DNA from 2 places in the Paenibacillus sp. KACC 21273 genome. Region 2 is predicted to be linked to the other one. Evidence: riboswitches for the same ligand, from Rfam matches in the RefSeq annotation. Region 2 holds a riboswitch; the other holds the start of a gene.
What was found. Region 2 has a riboswitch for S-adenosylmethionine ahead of metA (homoserine O-acetyltransferase MetA). Riboswitches for the same ligand answer to the same signal wherever they lie in the genome.
Positions count from the first base shown of each region.

Region 1 (7,931 bases), 2.5 Mb from region 2:
CCTTATTTTTATTTGTATATTTTAATTAAAATGCTGGGATTACAGCACCATTGTACGTATCTTCAATGAATTTTTTAACATCATCAGATGTTAAAGCTTTTTTCAATTTTTCGATAGCTGCATCATTTTGGTTGTCTTCACGAGTAACTAAATAGTTAGCATATGGTGCGCTACTTGTTTCAGTCAACAATGCCGATTTAGGATCGATTTTAGCTTCTAATACATAGTTCATGTTGATCATACCCATATCTACTTGACCCAATTGTCTAGTGATAAAAGCTGCATCCATCGGTGTAAATTTAAAGTTTTTAGGATTAGCTGTAATATCTTTTACAGAAGAAGTAATATTTGTTTTGTCTTTCAATTCAATCAATCCATTGTTAGCAAGCAAAATCAAAGCGCGTGCTCCGTTAGATACTTCGTTTGGAATCGCAATATTTGCACCGTCTGGTAACTCATCGATTGATTTATATTTTGTAGAATATGCACCGAAAGGCTCGATGTGTACAGGTTGTACAGCTTTTAAAGTCATACCACGAGATTTGTTTTGCTCTTCAAGGTAAGGCAATGTTTGGAAGTAGTTTGCATCTAACTGTTTGCCGTTCAATTGAACGTTAGGTTGAATATAATCTGTAAATTCGACAACTTGTAAATTTACGCCTTCTTTAGCAAGTGCAGGTTGAATATGTTTTAAGATTTCAGCGTGAGGTACAGCTGTTGCGCCTACTTTCAACGTTACGGTTTCTGCTCCGCCTTCTGTTGTTCCTGTTGCTGCTGTGTTGTCTGCTGCTTTGTTACCGCAAGCAGATACGATAGCAACCAACATAATACTTAGCAAAATCAAAGTCCATTTTTTCATCTTCTTTACCCCTTTATTGGTTTTGGATTGGTATACGTATATGATACAAATGCTGAATATTCGTGATTATCTATTATCATATAAATATTCAGCAGAATAACTACTCTGTGTTCAATCTCTTTTGTATTACCGATTATCTTCTAGAAAAATGAACCACTAGACGATCACCAAGCATTTGTAGAATTTGAACAATAATAACCATAATGACTACAGCCACTAGCATAATCGCTGTATCATAGCGATAATAACCATAGTTGATTGCAAGTGTTCCAAGTCCTCCTGCACCAATCATCCCTGCCATCGCTGTATTAGAGACTAGCGCAACAACAGTAACGGTTAACCCTGCTAATAGCCCTGGCATTGCTTCACGTACAAGTACGCGCGTTATAATCTGCCACAACGAAGCTCCCATCGCATTCGCTGCTTCAATCACACCACGATCGACTTCACGAAGTGCAGTTTCGACCAATCTAGCAAAAAACGGTGCGGCAGCAATAACTAATGGTGGGATCGTTCCAAGTACACCAATCGTTGTTCCTACTAGAATTTGCGTTAATGGTAAGATCGCCACAATCAGTATAATAAATGGAACCGAACGCAAAATATTAACGATAAACGCGATGACTGCATAGAAATAACGCACCCATGCTACAGTAGAACGCCCTGTAATAAATAACAAAATGCCTAATGGCAATCCTAGAATTAATGTAAATAATCCAGAAGCGCCTACCATTTTGAGTGTATCTAAGGTCGCTGTACCAAATTCATTCCAATCAATTTGTGAGAAATCCAATTCACCCATCAGTTGATCACCTCCACATCGAGACCTTCAGCGGTCAATCCATCGAGTGTACGCTTAATGTCTCCTTCTGTTCCTTCAAAGCGAACAATCAACTGTCCATAAGGTACATTTTTTAACGTTGAAATCGTTCCTTGCAAAATAGCAAAATCGACTCCAGTTTGACGTACCGTTTGCGAAAGGATCGATTCATACGTTTTATCTCCCAAGAAAGACACTTTGACAGTCAATGAATTAGGAACATTTGGTGCTGTCCACGAAGTAATTAGTAATTCAGCATTATTAGACTCATTTAAAATAAAATCACGTGTCACTTCATGCTGTGGCTTCAAAAAGACATTTGTTACAGGCCCTTGTTCTACAATACCGCCCCGATGAATAACAGCTACTTTATCACAAATGCTCTGAATGACATGCATTTCATGAGTGATTAAGATGATTGTTAAATTAAAGCGCTCATTGATATCGACCAGCAATTTTAAAATCGAATTTGTAGTCTGAGGATCAAGAGCAGATGTCGCTTCATCACAAAGCAATACATCAGGGTCGCTAGCTAGTGACCGAGCAATACCGACACGCTGCTTTTGTCCACCTGATAATTGAGCAGGATATTTATTGGCATGTTGTTCCAGTCCAACTAGAGCGAGCAATTCTTTCACTTTTTCTTTGATGTTGCGTTCCGGTGTTTTGACTAAGCGCAAAGGAAAAGCGATATTCTCATATACTGTCGCTGAAGATAATAGATTGAAGTGTTGAAAAATCATACCTATTTTGCGTCGTCTTGCTTGTAAGCGCGCTTTGTTCAGCTTGGTCATTTCCACACCATCGATCCAGACTTCACCAGAGGTTGGACGTTCTAGTAAATTAATACATCGAATCAATGTACTTTTACCTGCACCGGAGTGACCGATAACGCCGAAAATCTCGCCTTTGTCTATTTTCAAATCTATACCGCTTAACGCAGGGCTTAGATTTTTCCCTTTACCATACGTTTTAGTAATACTTTTTAATTCAATCACAGATAGGTGCTCCTTCCTTGTACTTCTTCATTCCTGCATTCATATTACATTAATCATATATAAACCATCGAATAAGTCGGATATATTCTCGCTATCATATATGTCGGTATTCACTTCTCTCTTCTTTATACAAAAAAAGAACCCTTTCGCAGAAAAGGGTTCTCTATTATTAGAGATACTTCCTTCTCATCTGCCAAAATCGCCATGTACCAATTGCACACGCCATTTTGAAGGAATTAGCACCATGACATTTTGGAAAACTACGTAATAGCTATTCCAAAATCGGTTGCCGGGTTTCATCGGGCCAGTCCCTCCACCACTCTCGATAAGAAAATATGAAAAATTCGAATGAAAATGAAAATCTTTTCTCAGTATAGTGAACTTCACACTCTTTGTCAAAGCAAAAATGAATATTTCCTAAGGAAATTAGAAATTTTTCATCAATTGTTCATCTGACGTAATCTATTGGATGTATATTCACTTTTTATTGCTGTCTAAATAGATCATACGGTTATACATTTTGCCCTAATTTGCCACGTGTACCACGACTTAATTGCCATACACGCACACTCATATAACATAACACACCGAACAAAATCTGAATCAACAACGTATGCAACATACTGGAGAAGAAATACCACTCTGGTATTTTCATTGTTACAATATTCAACATACCACTTAGAATCTGCATGATGATAAATACGATCGCAGTCACTCCAAGCTTACGAATACCTGGATTATACGGATGACGACGGTAGGCATAATGTGCTAGCACTGCAATAACGATTAACAGACTATAAGCGGCTACGCGATGGAAAAATGCTACCGCTACCCCACCGGATAATTCAGGTAAGATAGAACCATTACATAGTAATACGCCAGAACACCCACCTCTAGAATCGGTATGTGTGACAAAGGCTCCTGTATATACCACCATGTATGTGTAGATAGTTGCGAACCATGTTAGATTACGCATTCCTTTACTCACCGGTGGTTCATCTGGAATTGGCAAATCACCTTTTTGCTGATCCATCCGCCTTGCACCAAGCGCCATCATCGACGAACTAGCAAAAGCGATCATTGCAAATCCGAAATGTAGTGCCATGATTGGAGCAGATTGTGAAAATACAACTGCTAATGCACCCATAACGGCTTGTACCAAAACAAATAGCAATGTTAACGATGCATATACTTTAAGCTCACGATGCTTATTAAAAAAGATAAATCCGATAAAAGAAAATAATGCTGTTAAGCCTGCCAGAGCACTAATAGCTCGATGCGAATACTCAATCAATGAAGAAATCGTATACGCAGGTACAAATTGGCCATGACATAACGGCCATTCATTTCCGCAACCGAGTCCTGAACCTGATTTGGTTACTACAAGTCCTCCCATGGTTGCTAAAAACATAACAACACAGGTGACAAAGCTCAACCATTTTAGATGTGTAGTTGTTATTCTGAACTTTCTTGCCATTTAGAGAATCACCCGCTATTTTATATGATAGTTACACAATGTTTATGTTCTACTTTAGTATACCTGATTGCAAAATAGACGGAACCACTGGATTGTGACAAAAAATGATCAATCCTTGTATTATGGCAGAACCGTGTCGACAAACAAATGATATTTCACATAGTAAAAAAACCACCCTTTATAAAAAAGGTGGTTAGTAAGCATTTATTTATACATTCTTTTTATTCCGCTGTTGATGTAGCTAATGTCTCATAGACAGCAACAGCGCGATCCAAAAACTGCTCGATTTCTTCGCGAGATTTGCGCGCTTTGTTGACGAAACGTACTAATTCTTTGCCGTTCGCATAAGCTACAAAGCTAGGGATACCCAAGATGTTCTGTTCTTGACTCACATCGCCTGTTGCTTCTACATCTACCTCTACAAGCGTTAGACGATCTGCATACTGACTTTCTACTTCAGGCATAAATGGATCAATATATCGGCAATCTCCACACCAATCTGCTTTGAACACAGCGACAGTTAATTGCGAAGAGTGAGTAACGGTAGTGAAATCTTCTTTACTATTAATCAATTGCATTATGCTATTCCTCCTAATTCTTTTGTAGACGCATCAATGGACGGAAAACTTTACGCAATACTTTTGGATAAGAATCCAGTTCATTCGCTCGAACGACTCTTAGCAGAACAAGCATAACAGGATATACCAATAATATCGCTATTCCTACCATACAACAACCGATAAAAAATGCAACCCGTTCATTCATATAAGCCGTTAATAGAATGCCGACCTGGTTCAGCAGTAGACCAATTCCACCTAATACCACCACAGTCACAATAAATCCGACCCAACGGTTGCCTAATACAGAGAAAGTTACGATTTGGCGCAATGAACGAATATTCATCCATGTAATGGTGATAAAACATAAAGCTGTTCCTGCAATAATACCGTAGATTCCAATAAACGGAGCTAACGCAAAACTAGCAACTAATTTGACCACAATACCGATCATGACATGTACCATCGATAAATTCGCTTTGTTGATCCCGATTAACATAGAATTGGTCGTCATCATCGTAATCTGAAAAATCGTACCCAGTGTCAAAGCAGCAATAATACCTGCACCTTCTTGCGTACTAAATAATAATCCATTGACTGAATATGCTGCGGTACTGAAAATCAAAACAATTGGAACACCTGTAAGTACAGAAATTCGTAATGCTAATGTAATTTGATTTTTCAAATGTTCCATTTTGCGACTAGCAAATGCTGCTGAAATAATAGGAATAAGCGATTGACTGAGTGCGATAGCTAAGATCGGTGGAATACCTGCTACACTTTGCGCTCTAGCTCCCAAAATCGCCAGCACATTTGTAGCCATCGCATCTCCTAATTGCCCAATCAATAAAGGTTTGACCAATATACTATCGATAAAATAAACGGCTGGAATCGTTAATGAAGATAGTACGATAGGAATCGATAATTTAAAAATATCACCATAAATTTGCGTTAATGGAATGACTGCATGATCTTTGTCTGATTTAGCATCTATACCTTCTAATTTATCTTGTTTACGCATTTTGACAGCATAATAGATCATTACTGCAAATGCACCTATACTACCAAGCACACTACCAAAAGAAGCACCGGCAGAAGCTTCTACACCACCATATCCTAACTGCAAAATAATATAAGCTAACAAAATAGCTGTAAATACACGTGCGATCTGCTCAACAATTTGAGAGATACCACCCGCAATCATCAAGTTACGTCCCTGAAAATAACCGCGCATCATCGCAATCATCGGAAACAATAATAATGATGGAGCGATAGCTCGAATAGCTAAAATCGCTTCAGGCACTTTAGAGCTATACACCGCAAAAAATGGTGCAAAAATATACAAACCTACGGTCATAATTACACCAATCACACCTGCAAATAACAACGCTGCAAAGTAAATGCGTTGTGCTTCTGCAGGTCTACCTAGTGCATAACGTTCAGATACCATTTTACTCAGTGTACTTGGAATACCTGCTGTTGCTACAGCTAATAACATTAAATACAAATTGTTTGCTACAGTAAACGATGCATTCCCTGTTACGCCTAACATATGCTCTAACGGTACACGTTGTACCAAACCTAGCACACGTGCAATTAAAGCAGCAGCAGCTAAAATGACGGTTCCTCTAACAAATGACTCTGTTTTAGACAAAACGGTTCCCCTTTTCTCACGCCCGATCTCAACCATACCAAAAAACCGGAAGGCTGAAATGCCTTCCGGTCTTGGGCTTTTTCAACAACCTCTATTATAGACAACCTATAGTCATCTAAGCAATGCGGGTTATTTTTTAAAATACAAAAATCCAAAGGAAAAAGATCGCAATCATCGCCAATTGCAAAATAATTTTCACAATCATACTCGTAAACAATCCAAGCATCGTTCCCCAGGCAGCTTTGAGCGATTGTTGAAAATCTTTCCCTGAAATCAACTCACCCAGAATCGCACCGATCAATGGCCCTAAAATCAGACCAAAAGCAGGAATCACAAATGGCCCTACAATCAAACCGATCGTCGATAAAATAACGGTGAGCTTGGTTCCGCCGAACTTTTTGGTTCCGTACGCACCGACGACGTAATCGGCGACAAATAGCACAATCACAATCAATGTCTGAATAATCCAGAACCATACATTGTATTCAGCGAATGAGAAAAACCATCCGTATACGAAAAATCCAAAATAAATAGCTAACGCGCCCGGCAATACAGGATAGATAGCACCTGCAATACCGACGATAAATAAAATAATGACTAAGCTCCAACCGAGAATTTCCATCGGTAGGGTTCACTCCTCCCAGTAATCTTTCTATACATATATACTCGAAGAAAGCGTAAAGCGTTGCACAATTTTTTTAGACAAGGATATAATCGCGAATGACTTCGACAATACCATCATCATTATTAGAACCTACGACTAGATCGGCTGATTCTTTTACAGGTTCTTGTGCATTACCCATCGCTACGCCTAGACCTACCGCTTGAATAACCGCTAGATCGTTCAAGCTATCCCCTACAGCAACCACTTCTGACATATCAATATTCAGCAATTGGCATACTTCGTTAATACCTGCTGCTTTGTTAATACCTAGTGGATTGATCTCCAGGTTATGTGGAGAAGAGTTGGAAATCTCAAGTCCGCCCATATCTTGTAACGCCATCAGAATCTGGTAACGAAGTTCATCGTTTTCCGTATTATAGCCGAATTTGAGCCATTCAATACTTGTAAGATCTGTCCCTGGTTCTAACCAGTTATCTCGATTGTGCAGTCCATTTACGGTATAAGCCCAGAACCATACATCTTTTTCAATAGCCAGTTCATACATTTGGCGAATCAAATCAGGATCGACCAGTGTACGTCGGTGTAGCTCATGAGGTGCTTTCCAGACCTCACTACCGTTTACTGTTACCATTGGAGTATCTAAGCCTAATTGCTCGGCATACGGCATAGCACTATGCGCTGCGCGTCCTGTAGATAGACACACATGGATACCTTCATCCATCGCTTTATTAATCCATTTAATCGTTTCGAGTGTAATCTCGTGATTATCATTTAATAATGTTCCATCCATATCTAAAGCTAATAACTTATATTTACGTGTTGTCATCTTGTCGTACCGTCCCTTTCTTTGTTCCTATTTCTATGATGATGTGTATGCCATCTACTGGAGTCAGTCAGTTATCATAGGGTATATCAGGCTCATTTTAACATAGATATTACAG
Region 1 covers NZ_CP117876.1:1,056,505-1,064,435, reverse strand. Annotated here, with positions in the region: gene PQ460_RS04955 (MetQ/NlpA family ABC transporter substrate-binding protein) at 26-859, opposite strand; gene PQ460_RS04950 (methionine ABC transporter permease) at 993-1,661, opposite strand; gene PQ460_RS04945 (methionine ABC transporter ATP-binding protein) at 1,661-2,677, opposite strand; SAM riboswitch class I at 2,861-3,009, opposite strand; gene PQ460_RS04940 (COX15/CtaA family protein) at 3,189-4,154, opposite strand; gene PQ460_RS04935 (thioredoxin family protein) at 4,376-4,732, opposite strand; gene PQ460_RS04930 (putative polysaccharide biosynthesis protein) at 4,746-6,365, opposite strand; gene PQ460_RS04925 (DUF456 domain-containing protein) at 6,502-6,987, opposite strand; gene PQ460_RS04920 (Cof-type HAD-IIB family hydrolase) at 7,064-7,816, opposite strand.
Region 1: it holds a riboswitch for S-adenosylmethionine, as region 2 does, so the genes downstream of both, PQ460_RS04945 (methionine ABC transporter ATP-binding protein) here and metA (homoserine O-acetyltransferase MetA) in region 2, are expected to answer to the same signal.

Region 2 (7,931 bases):
AGATATCGAAAACAAAACGTATGCCAAACAAGTACAAGCTCAATACGATAAAGGCAAAGAATTAAATCTTCCAGGCACGCCATCGATCTATATTAACGGAGTAGAATATACAGGCGATCTAGGCGATTATACTGCACTCAAAGCAGCAATTGAGAAAGCCAAAACAGAAGCCGGAGCGGAGGGCTAATACGATGAATACAGAATCGTCTCCATCTTTTTTAGCACGATACTATTTATTTCTAGCATGGATAGTCGCTATTGTAGCTACTGGTGGAAGTCTGTATTTGAGTGATGTAATGTTGCTAGAGCCTTGTAAATTATGCTGGTATCAGCGTATTTTTATGTATCCACAGGTGATTTTGCTCGGTATCGCTGCTTATCATAATGATCGACGTATTGTCAGATATTCGATGCCACTCGTTATTCTTGGTGCATGTGTAGCGATTTACCATTATGCAGAGCAACATATTCCAGCTTTGAGCAGAATTTTACCATGTACAACAGGGGTTCCTTGCAATAAGCCTTATTTTGAATGGTTTGGTTTTATCACGATTCCTTTTATGGCATTGATCGCGTTTATCTTGATCGCTTTGTTATTGTGGAGAGGTAGTCGCGCAGCAGATGCTATCGCTTATGAAGATGAAGAAACAGAATAAGTAATCATACCGTTGATTGATATCAGTACCATGTCTTCTTTTTAGCATTTATTGTTGAAAAGAAGACTTTTTTTATAATCCAACGATAGAAATATATGAACCTGACGTATGAACAGTAGGACTTGAAAAAAACGTCTATTTTGAATCAATTTTGATCTATTTGATGTAATGAGTACGTTTAACGGTTAACTATAGTAAGAGAATACTGTTCAATAACTAGATAAAAGTGGAGGAATGTCGAATGAGAGAAGGCAATTCAATATATGAAGTAGAGCCGTGGTCGATTCGAGAATCTTCGTTTGACCCTATCCACAATCGTAGAGGAGAAACTATTTTTACGGTTGCTAATGGATATTTGGGAATGCGTGGTCATTTTGAAGAAGGATTAGAAGGTGCAGGTATTAATGCACTGAATGGTACGTATTTGAATGGATTTTACGATTCAGCAGATATTACGTATGGAGAAGAAGCTTTTGGTTATGCCCGTAAGCGTCAGACGATGTTAAATGTAACGGACAGTAAAATTATTGAGTTATTTATTGATGGCGAACAATTTAATTTATTAAGCGGTCGTGTGATAGAATACGAACGTATTTTGGATATGCAACATGGGATTTTATCGCGTCATGTCGTATGGGAAAGTGGCACAGGTAAACAAGTGCAAGTCGATACACAGCGCTTAATTTCGTTTGATAATAAGCATGTAGCTATGGTTCGCTATACGGTGAAGCCTGTTAATTTTACAGGAGAAATTAAATTGATCTCTGCCTTAAATGGTAAAGTGACTAATGAAATATCAGCAGACGATCCACGAGCAGGGTCAGCTTTTGGAGGACAAGTATTACATACGGTTCAGTCGTATGAAGAAAATAAGTTTATGGCTCTAGAGCAACGTACGACCGAAACAGAATTTCATTTATTGTGTGGCGCAGAGCATACGTTAAATTATGACTATACGTTATCAACGATTCAAGAAGATGAGCGTATTGCGAAAGCATTTACTATGCAAGTGGACGAAGGACAATCGGTTACATTGGATAAATCTATTGTTTATTATTCTTCAAAAGATTATGAAGTAGATCACTTGCTAATTTTGGCTCAGTCTACGTTAAAAGAAGTCAAAGCAAATGGCTGGGATGCTTTAACGATAAAACAAAAAGAATATCTAGATGAATTCTGGGAAATTGCAGATGTGAATGTAGAAGGCGATGAACTGTTACAACAGGGATTACGATACAATGCGTATCAATTATTCCAATCGGTCGGTCGTGATGGCAAAACGAATATTAGTGCGAAAGGAATCACAGGCGAAGGGTATGAAGGACATTATTTCTGGGATACAGAGACATATATGTTGCCATTCTTCTTGTATACCAAGCCCGAGTTAGCCTTGCGTCTGTTAGAGTATCGTTATTACACACTGCCCAAAGCAAGAGAGCGTGCAGTAGAAATGGCAGCAGAAGGTGCTCTATTCCCATGGCGTACGATCAACGGAGAAGAAGCCTCTGCTTATTATCCAGGAGGAACGGCTCAATTTCATATCAATGCCGATGTAGCTCATGCGATTATTCAATACGTAGAAGCAACAGGCGATCAAGACTTTTTGCAGAGTAAAGGTCTGGAGATGTTAATCGAGATTTCAAGATTCTTCTTATCTGTAGGGAATTGGATTACAGGTAAAGGATTCTGTATTAATGGAGTGACTGGCCCTGATGAATATACAGCGATTGTAAACAACAATACGTATACTAATATTATGGTCAAAGATGCATTAGAATTTACTGTACATGAATTAACACAGTGGGAAGAATTAACTCCAGATTCTTATCTAGCGATGCACAGTGTTATGGGACTAACCGAAGAAGAAATTGCAGATTGGGCACGTGCTGCGGATGAAATCTATATTCATCGCCAAAATGGATTGATCGGTCAGGATGATTCGTTTCTGGATAAAGGCGTATGGGATTTTGACAATACGCCGGCTGAAAATTATCCATTACTGCTGCATTACCATCCATTGGTCATTTATCGTCAGCAAGTGATCAAGCAAGCGGATCTGATTCTGGCATTTTATTTGCTAGGTGAGAAATTTACCAAGCTAGAAAAAGTCAAAAACTATGCCTATTATGAGCCATTAACAACACATGATTCTTCGTTGTCAGCAGCGATTCATGCGATTATTGCAGCAGAGCTTGGTAATATGGATCATGCGTATAACTTCTTTATCGAATCGGCACGTATGGATCTGGATGATATTCATGGTAATGTCAAAGACGGTATCCATGCTGCATCAATGGCAGGTAGCTGGTTAACGATTATTGGTGGATTTGCAGGTATGCGTCAATATGACGGTCGATTACACTTTGAACCGAAATTACCGCCAAGCTGGACAGAGTACTCGTTCCGGGTACAATTTCAAGATCGCCTTGTCAATGTAAATGTAGAAGGCAACAAAACAACATACAGTCTTGTTCGCGGAGAACCGTTAACGATAGAACATTATGGACAAGAATATGTAGTTGCAATGACACAGCCACTTGAAGCAAACAATCGTGATCTGTGTGCAATAGTATTCGGCTTGGAAGGTGTAGTTATTCCGGTTATTGATGAAGAATCAGAAACGATTGAATCCGCAGAATTGTTGCCAGGTGTAGAAGATTTACTACAACATTTTGCCGATCATAATATCGCTGTTGTTTTGGCATCTCACCGTAGTGATGCAGAAGAAGTGGTAGAAAAATTGGGAGTACGACAATATTTCAACCGCATCATTACATCAGATGATGTAGAGTTCAGTAAGCCTGATCCTGAAATATTTATCAAAGCAGCTAACGCAGTCAATATTCATCCTTATCACACGATGGTTATTGAAGATTCTACCGAATCGATCCAATCTGCCCGTCAAATCGGGATGAAAACGATCGCTGTAAGTTCACTAACCCGAATCGATAGTGCACACTTTACAGTACCCGGCTTAGATGGACTAAACCTAGAAACCATGATCCGCTGGATGCAACTTCCTTGATTAAGCGCTTGGCACCATAAGCGCGACCAGTGAAATAAAAAAATGATTTTTGCATCAGCAAAATATCTTACATTAAGCGCTTGGCACCACAAGCGCGACCCGTAAAATAAGAAAGTGATTTTTGCTTAGCAAAATATCTTACCATCAGCGCTTGGCAGTATAAGCGCGACCAAGTGAAATCAAAAAAGCTGTCCTTGTTCATCAATTGACGATGAATAAGGGCAGCTTTAATCTTTTCAGATCCAATCTTTTTTGCGGAAAGTGAAAAACATAGTCAAACCTAGCGTAATCATAATCCCGATTACCAGTGGATAACCGAAACGCCAATGCAATTCAGGCATATCTTCAAAGTTCATTCCATAAATACCTGTAATTACAGTCAACGGCATAAATATCGTTGTGATCGCTGTAAATACACGCATGATTTCATTCGCACGATTAGAGATACTGGACTGATAAGCTTCTCGTAAGTTACCCATCAGATCGCGGAATGTATCAAACATCTCAGATACTTTTACCGCATTCTCGTACACGTCACTGAAATATTTTTGCAATTGATCATCGATCAAACGGAGGTCTTTTTTATTCAATGTATTGATGACTTCACGCTGAGGTCCCAATACACGTTTGAGCCACAAAATTTCGCCACGCAAACCGATAATTTCGTTCAAATGCGATTTTTTGGTATGCATCAATATATTTTCTTCCAGTAGTTCGATCTGATCTTCGATCCGGTCACCGACAGCGAAGTAATTATCAACGACAAGGTCAATTAACAAATACATGAATTTATCAGCGCGACTCACTTCTTCTTCCCATAAAATCGGTTTGAGAACACGCAATTCATTAATTTTCTGCTTGGTCACTGTAATAATATAATGCCGTCCTAGAAAAATATTCAAGGCGCGCAAAAAAATCTCTTCGTTATCAAAACGAATACTGTTGACTACAATAAAATAATGACTTTCATAAATTTCGATCTTAGGACGCTGTTCTTCCTCACTCAAACAATCTTCTACAGCCAGATCATGAAGCATAAAAAGTGGTTGTAATTCGATCAAATCTTCCAAATCTGCGTCGATCCAATAAAATCCTTCTTCAGGTGCTACCAGTGTGTCGGTAATATTTTCTACTGGAGTAAATGCTCCAGCATTGACGTGCCGAACTTTCATTGTGTTCTACTCCTTTATTATGAAATGAGCAGGGAAAGAAGCGGCAACCGCACACTTGTTTACAAAGCTTCGCTATAATTTATGAAAAACGGAGAAGATTTTTCAATAATGGCGCGTTACTCCAGTGCCCTATGGTTGTCGTTTGTTTCCTGCAATTTGTCCATCCGTCCTGCTGCCAACTGGGCCTCGGGTCGCCTTCCATTTTGAAATTCACCTCTTTGTGATTTAGATATTTATGAAAACTATGAAAAAACGTCAAATACTTGTTAAGTATACCGTGGTCGTGGAAGCCTTTCAAGCTTAAATAAGAAACCTCTTTTGAAATCAACCAATATAGTTACCAACAACTTATTTATCGGTTCAATCTAATACATTTTTCACAGCACTTGACGGCAGACCGTAGAATAGTATAAATTATGGTATAAGAAAAGTATCAAAACATGTTATTTTAAATTGAATAAGCAAATCTTATCAAGAGCAGGTGGAGGGACTAGCCCGATGAAACCCGGCAACCGGCGGTATAACCGCACGGTGCTAATTCTTGCAGAGATATAAGTTGATGTATCATTCTAGACTTAATATCTGCTGACAGATGAGAGAGGCGTCTATTATATACGCGAACATATCGCAAATGACCTTTCTCAAGTATCAGGAGAAAGGTCATTTTTGTATATACTTATAATGAACCTTTCTCCTGAAATGATAAGAAATACACACATCCAAGGAGTGAACGAACATGCCAATTAAGATTCCGGATAGCTTACCTGCCAAAGAAGTATTAACTGGAGAAAATATTTTCGTAATGGATGATAGCCAAGCATTTCAACAGGATATTCGTCCATTGCGAATTGCTATATTGAACTTGATGCCTACTAAAGAAACAACCGAAACGCAGTTACTACGCTTACTCGGAAATAGCCCGCTTCAAATTGATATCTATTTGCTACATGCACAATCCCATACTTCCAAAAATACATCGACTGAATATTTGAACTTATTTTATAAAACATTTGAAGAAGTCAAACATCTGCGCTTTGATGGTCTGGTTGTGACAGGCGCTCCTGTAGAAACAATGGACTTTGAAGATGTGAACTATTGGGAAGAGATTCAAGGGATTTTTGATTGGAGTAAAAAGAATGTCACTTCAACCATGCATATCTGTTGGGCTTCACAAGCAGGGCTTTACCATCATTTCGGTGTTCCCAAAGTCGATTTGCCTGAAAAGTGTTTTGGTGTATTCCCACATACATTAAATAAAGAAAATGTAAAATTGTTACGAGGATTTGATGAGTTGTACTTTGCGCCTCATTCCCGTCATACCGAAGTACGTCATGAAGATATTGCCAAGATTCCTGAACTGGAAATTTTATCAGAATCGGAAGAAGCAGGAGTATATCTAGCCGCTACCAAAGATGGCAGTCAGATTTTTGTAACAGGGCATTCTGAATATGATCCATTGTCACTGAAATGGGAATATGAACGTGATATCGCTAAAGGAATGGATGTCGCACCGCCCAAAAATTATTTTCCTAATAATGATCCATCGCGCACACCACCTTCTACATGGCGTGCTCATGCCAACTTATTATTTTCCAACTGGCTAAACTATTATGTATACCAAGAAACACCATATGATTTGGAAAGTGCCAAAGCTGAAGCAGGTAATTACTGTATCTAATTTGAGATCAACCCAATCGATTGTTATTTCAGAGGAGGAATTATAGTATGACGGATCATCATTCAAGCGAACGAACTCTTAACATTGAAAGCAAATTGGCACAGATCGGTTCGATTAATGAACCGGTAACAGGGGCAGTTAATTTTCCGATTTATCAATCAACTGCCTTCCGTCATCCCGCTCTTGGTAAAAGTACAGGCTTTGATTATATTCGTACAACCAATCCAACTCGCGCTGTACTAGAACAAGCGGCGGCAGCATTAGAATCAGCAGATGCAGGATTTGCCTGTAGTTCCGGTATGGCTGCTTTACAGACCATTTTTGCGCTTTTCGGTCAGGGAGATCATCTGATCGTATCGCTTGATCTGTATGGTGGCACATACCGTCTGTTGGAGCGTATTTTATCCAAATTTGGAGTAACTGCTTCTTATGTAGATACCAATGATCTAGAAGCGTTAGAAAAAATAGTTCAACCAAATACCAAAGCTGTATTTATCGAGACGCCAACTAATCCGTTAATGATGGTTACCGATATCAAAGCTGTAGCTACTTGGGCAAAAAGCCATCAGTTGCTGACGATTGTTGATAATACGCTGTTGACTCCTTTTTTCCAGCGTCCGATCGAACTGGGAGCAGATATTGTGATTCACAGTGCTACCAAATATCTAGGTGGACATAATGATGTGTTAGCAGGATTGATTATGACCAAAGGGGAAGAATTATCCGCTGAAATGGCTTTTCTGCACAATTCTATCGGAGCCGTATTGTCCCCAACCGATTCGTATCAATTAATGCGTGGAATGAAAACATTGGCATTGCGGATGGAGCGTCATGAATATAATGCTACAGCAATGGCGAAGCATTTAGTAGATCATCCGCAGATTGCAGAAGTGTTCTATCCTGCACTACCGGATCATCCGGGATATGATGTCCAAAATCGCCAATCTAGCGGAAATACAGGTATCTTTTCGTTTAAAGTGAAAGATGCGCGTTATATTGAACCGATTTTGCGTAGTATTCAATTGATTGCTTTTGCTGAAAGTCTAGGTGGCGTTGAATCGTTAATGACGTACCCAACGGTACAGACACATGCAGATATTCCAACTGAAATTCGTGAAGCGATTGGTGTGGATGATCGTCTATTGCGCTTTTCTGTAGGGATTGAGCATATTGATGATCTGATCGCTGATCTTGATCAAGCGCTGGAAGTAGCACGCCTTGAAGTAGAAGGAGCGTGATCGATAATGACTTATTCTTCAGATCGTCAAGCTTCACGCAAAATAGATACCAAACTGATTCACTTTGGTGCTGAAATCGACAAAACAACAGGTGCATCCAGTGTGCCGATCTATCAAGCGTCTACTTTTCATCAAGAAGATATCTCGAATCCACCACTTCAT
Region 2 covers NZ_CP117876.1:3,871,115-3,879,045, reverse strand. Annotated here, with positions in the region: gene PQ460_RS17005 (DsbA family protein) at 1-187, shown strand, start outside; gene PQ460_RS17000 (disulfide oxidoreductase) at 192-656, shown strand; gene PQ460_RS16995 (HAD-IA family hydrolase) at 898-3,681, shown strand; gene corA (magnesium/cobalt transporter CorA) at 3,918-4,853, opposite strand; SAM riboswitch class I at 5,319-5,452, shown strand; gene metA (homoserine O-acetyltransferase MetA) at 5,590-6,531, shown strand; gene PQ460_RS16980 (aminotransferase class I/II-fold pyridoxal phosphate-dependent enzyme) at 6,579-7,769, shown strand; gene PQ460_RS16975 (trans-sulfuration enzyme family protein) at 7,776-7,931, shown strand, end outside.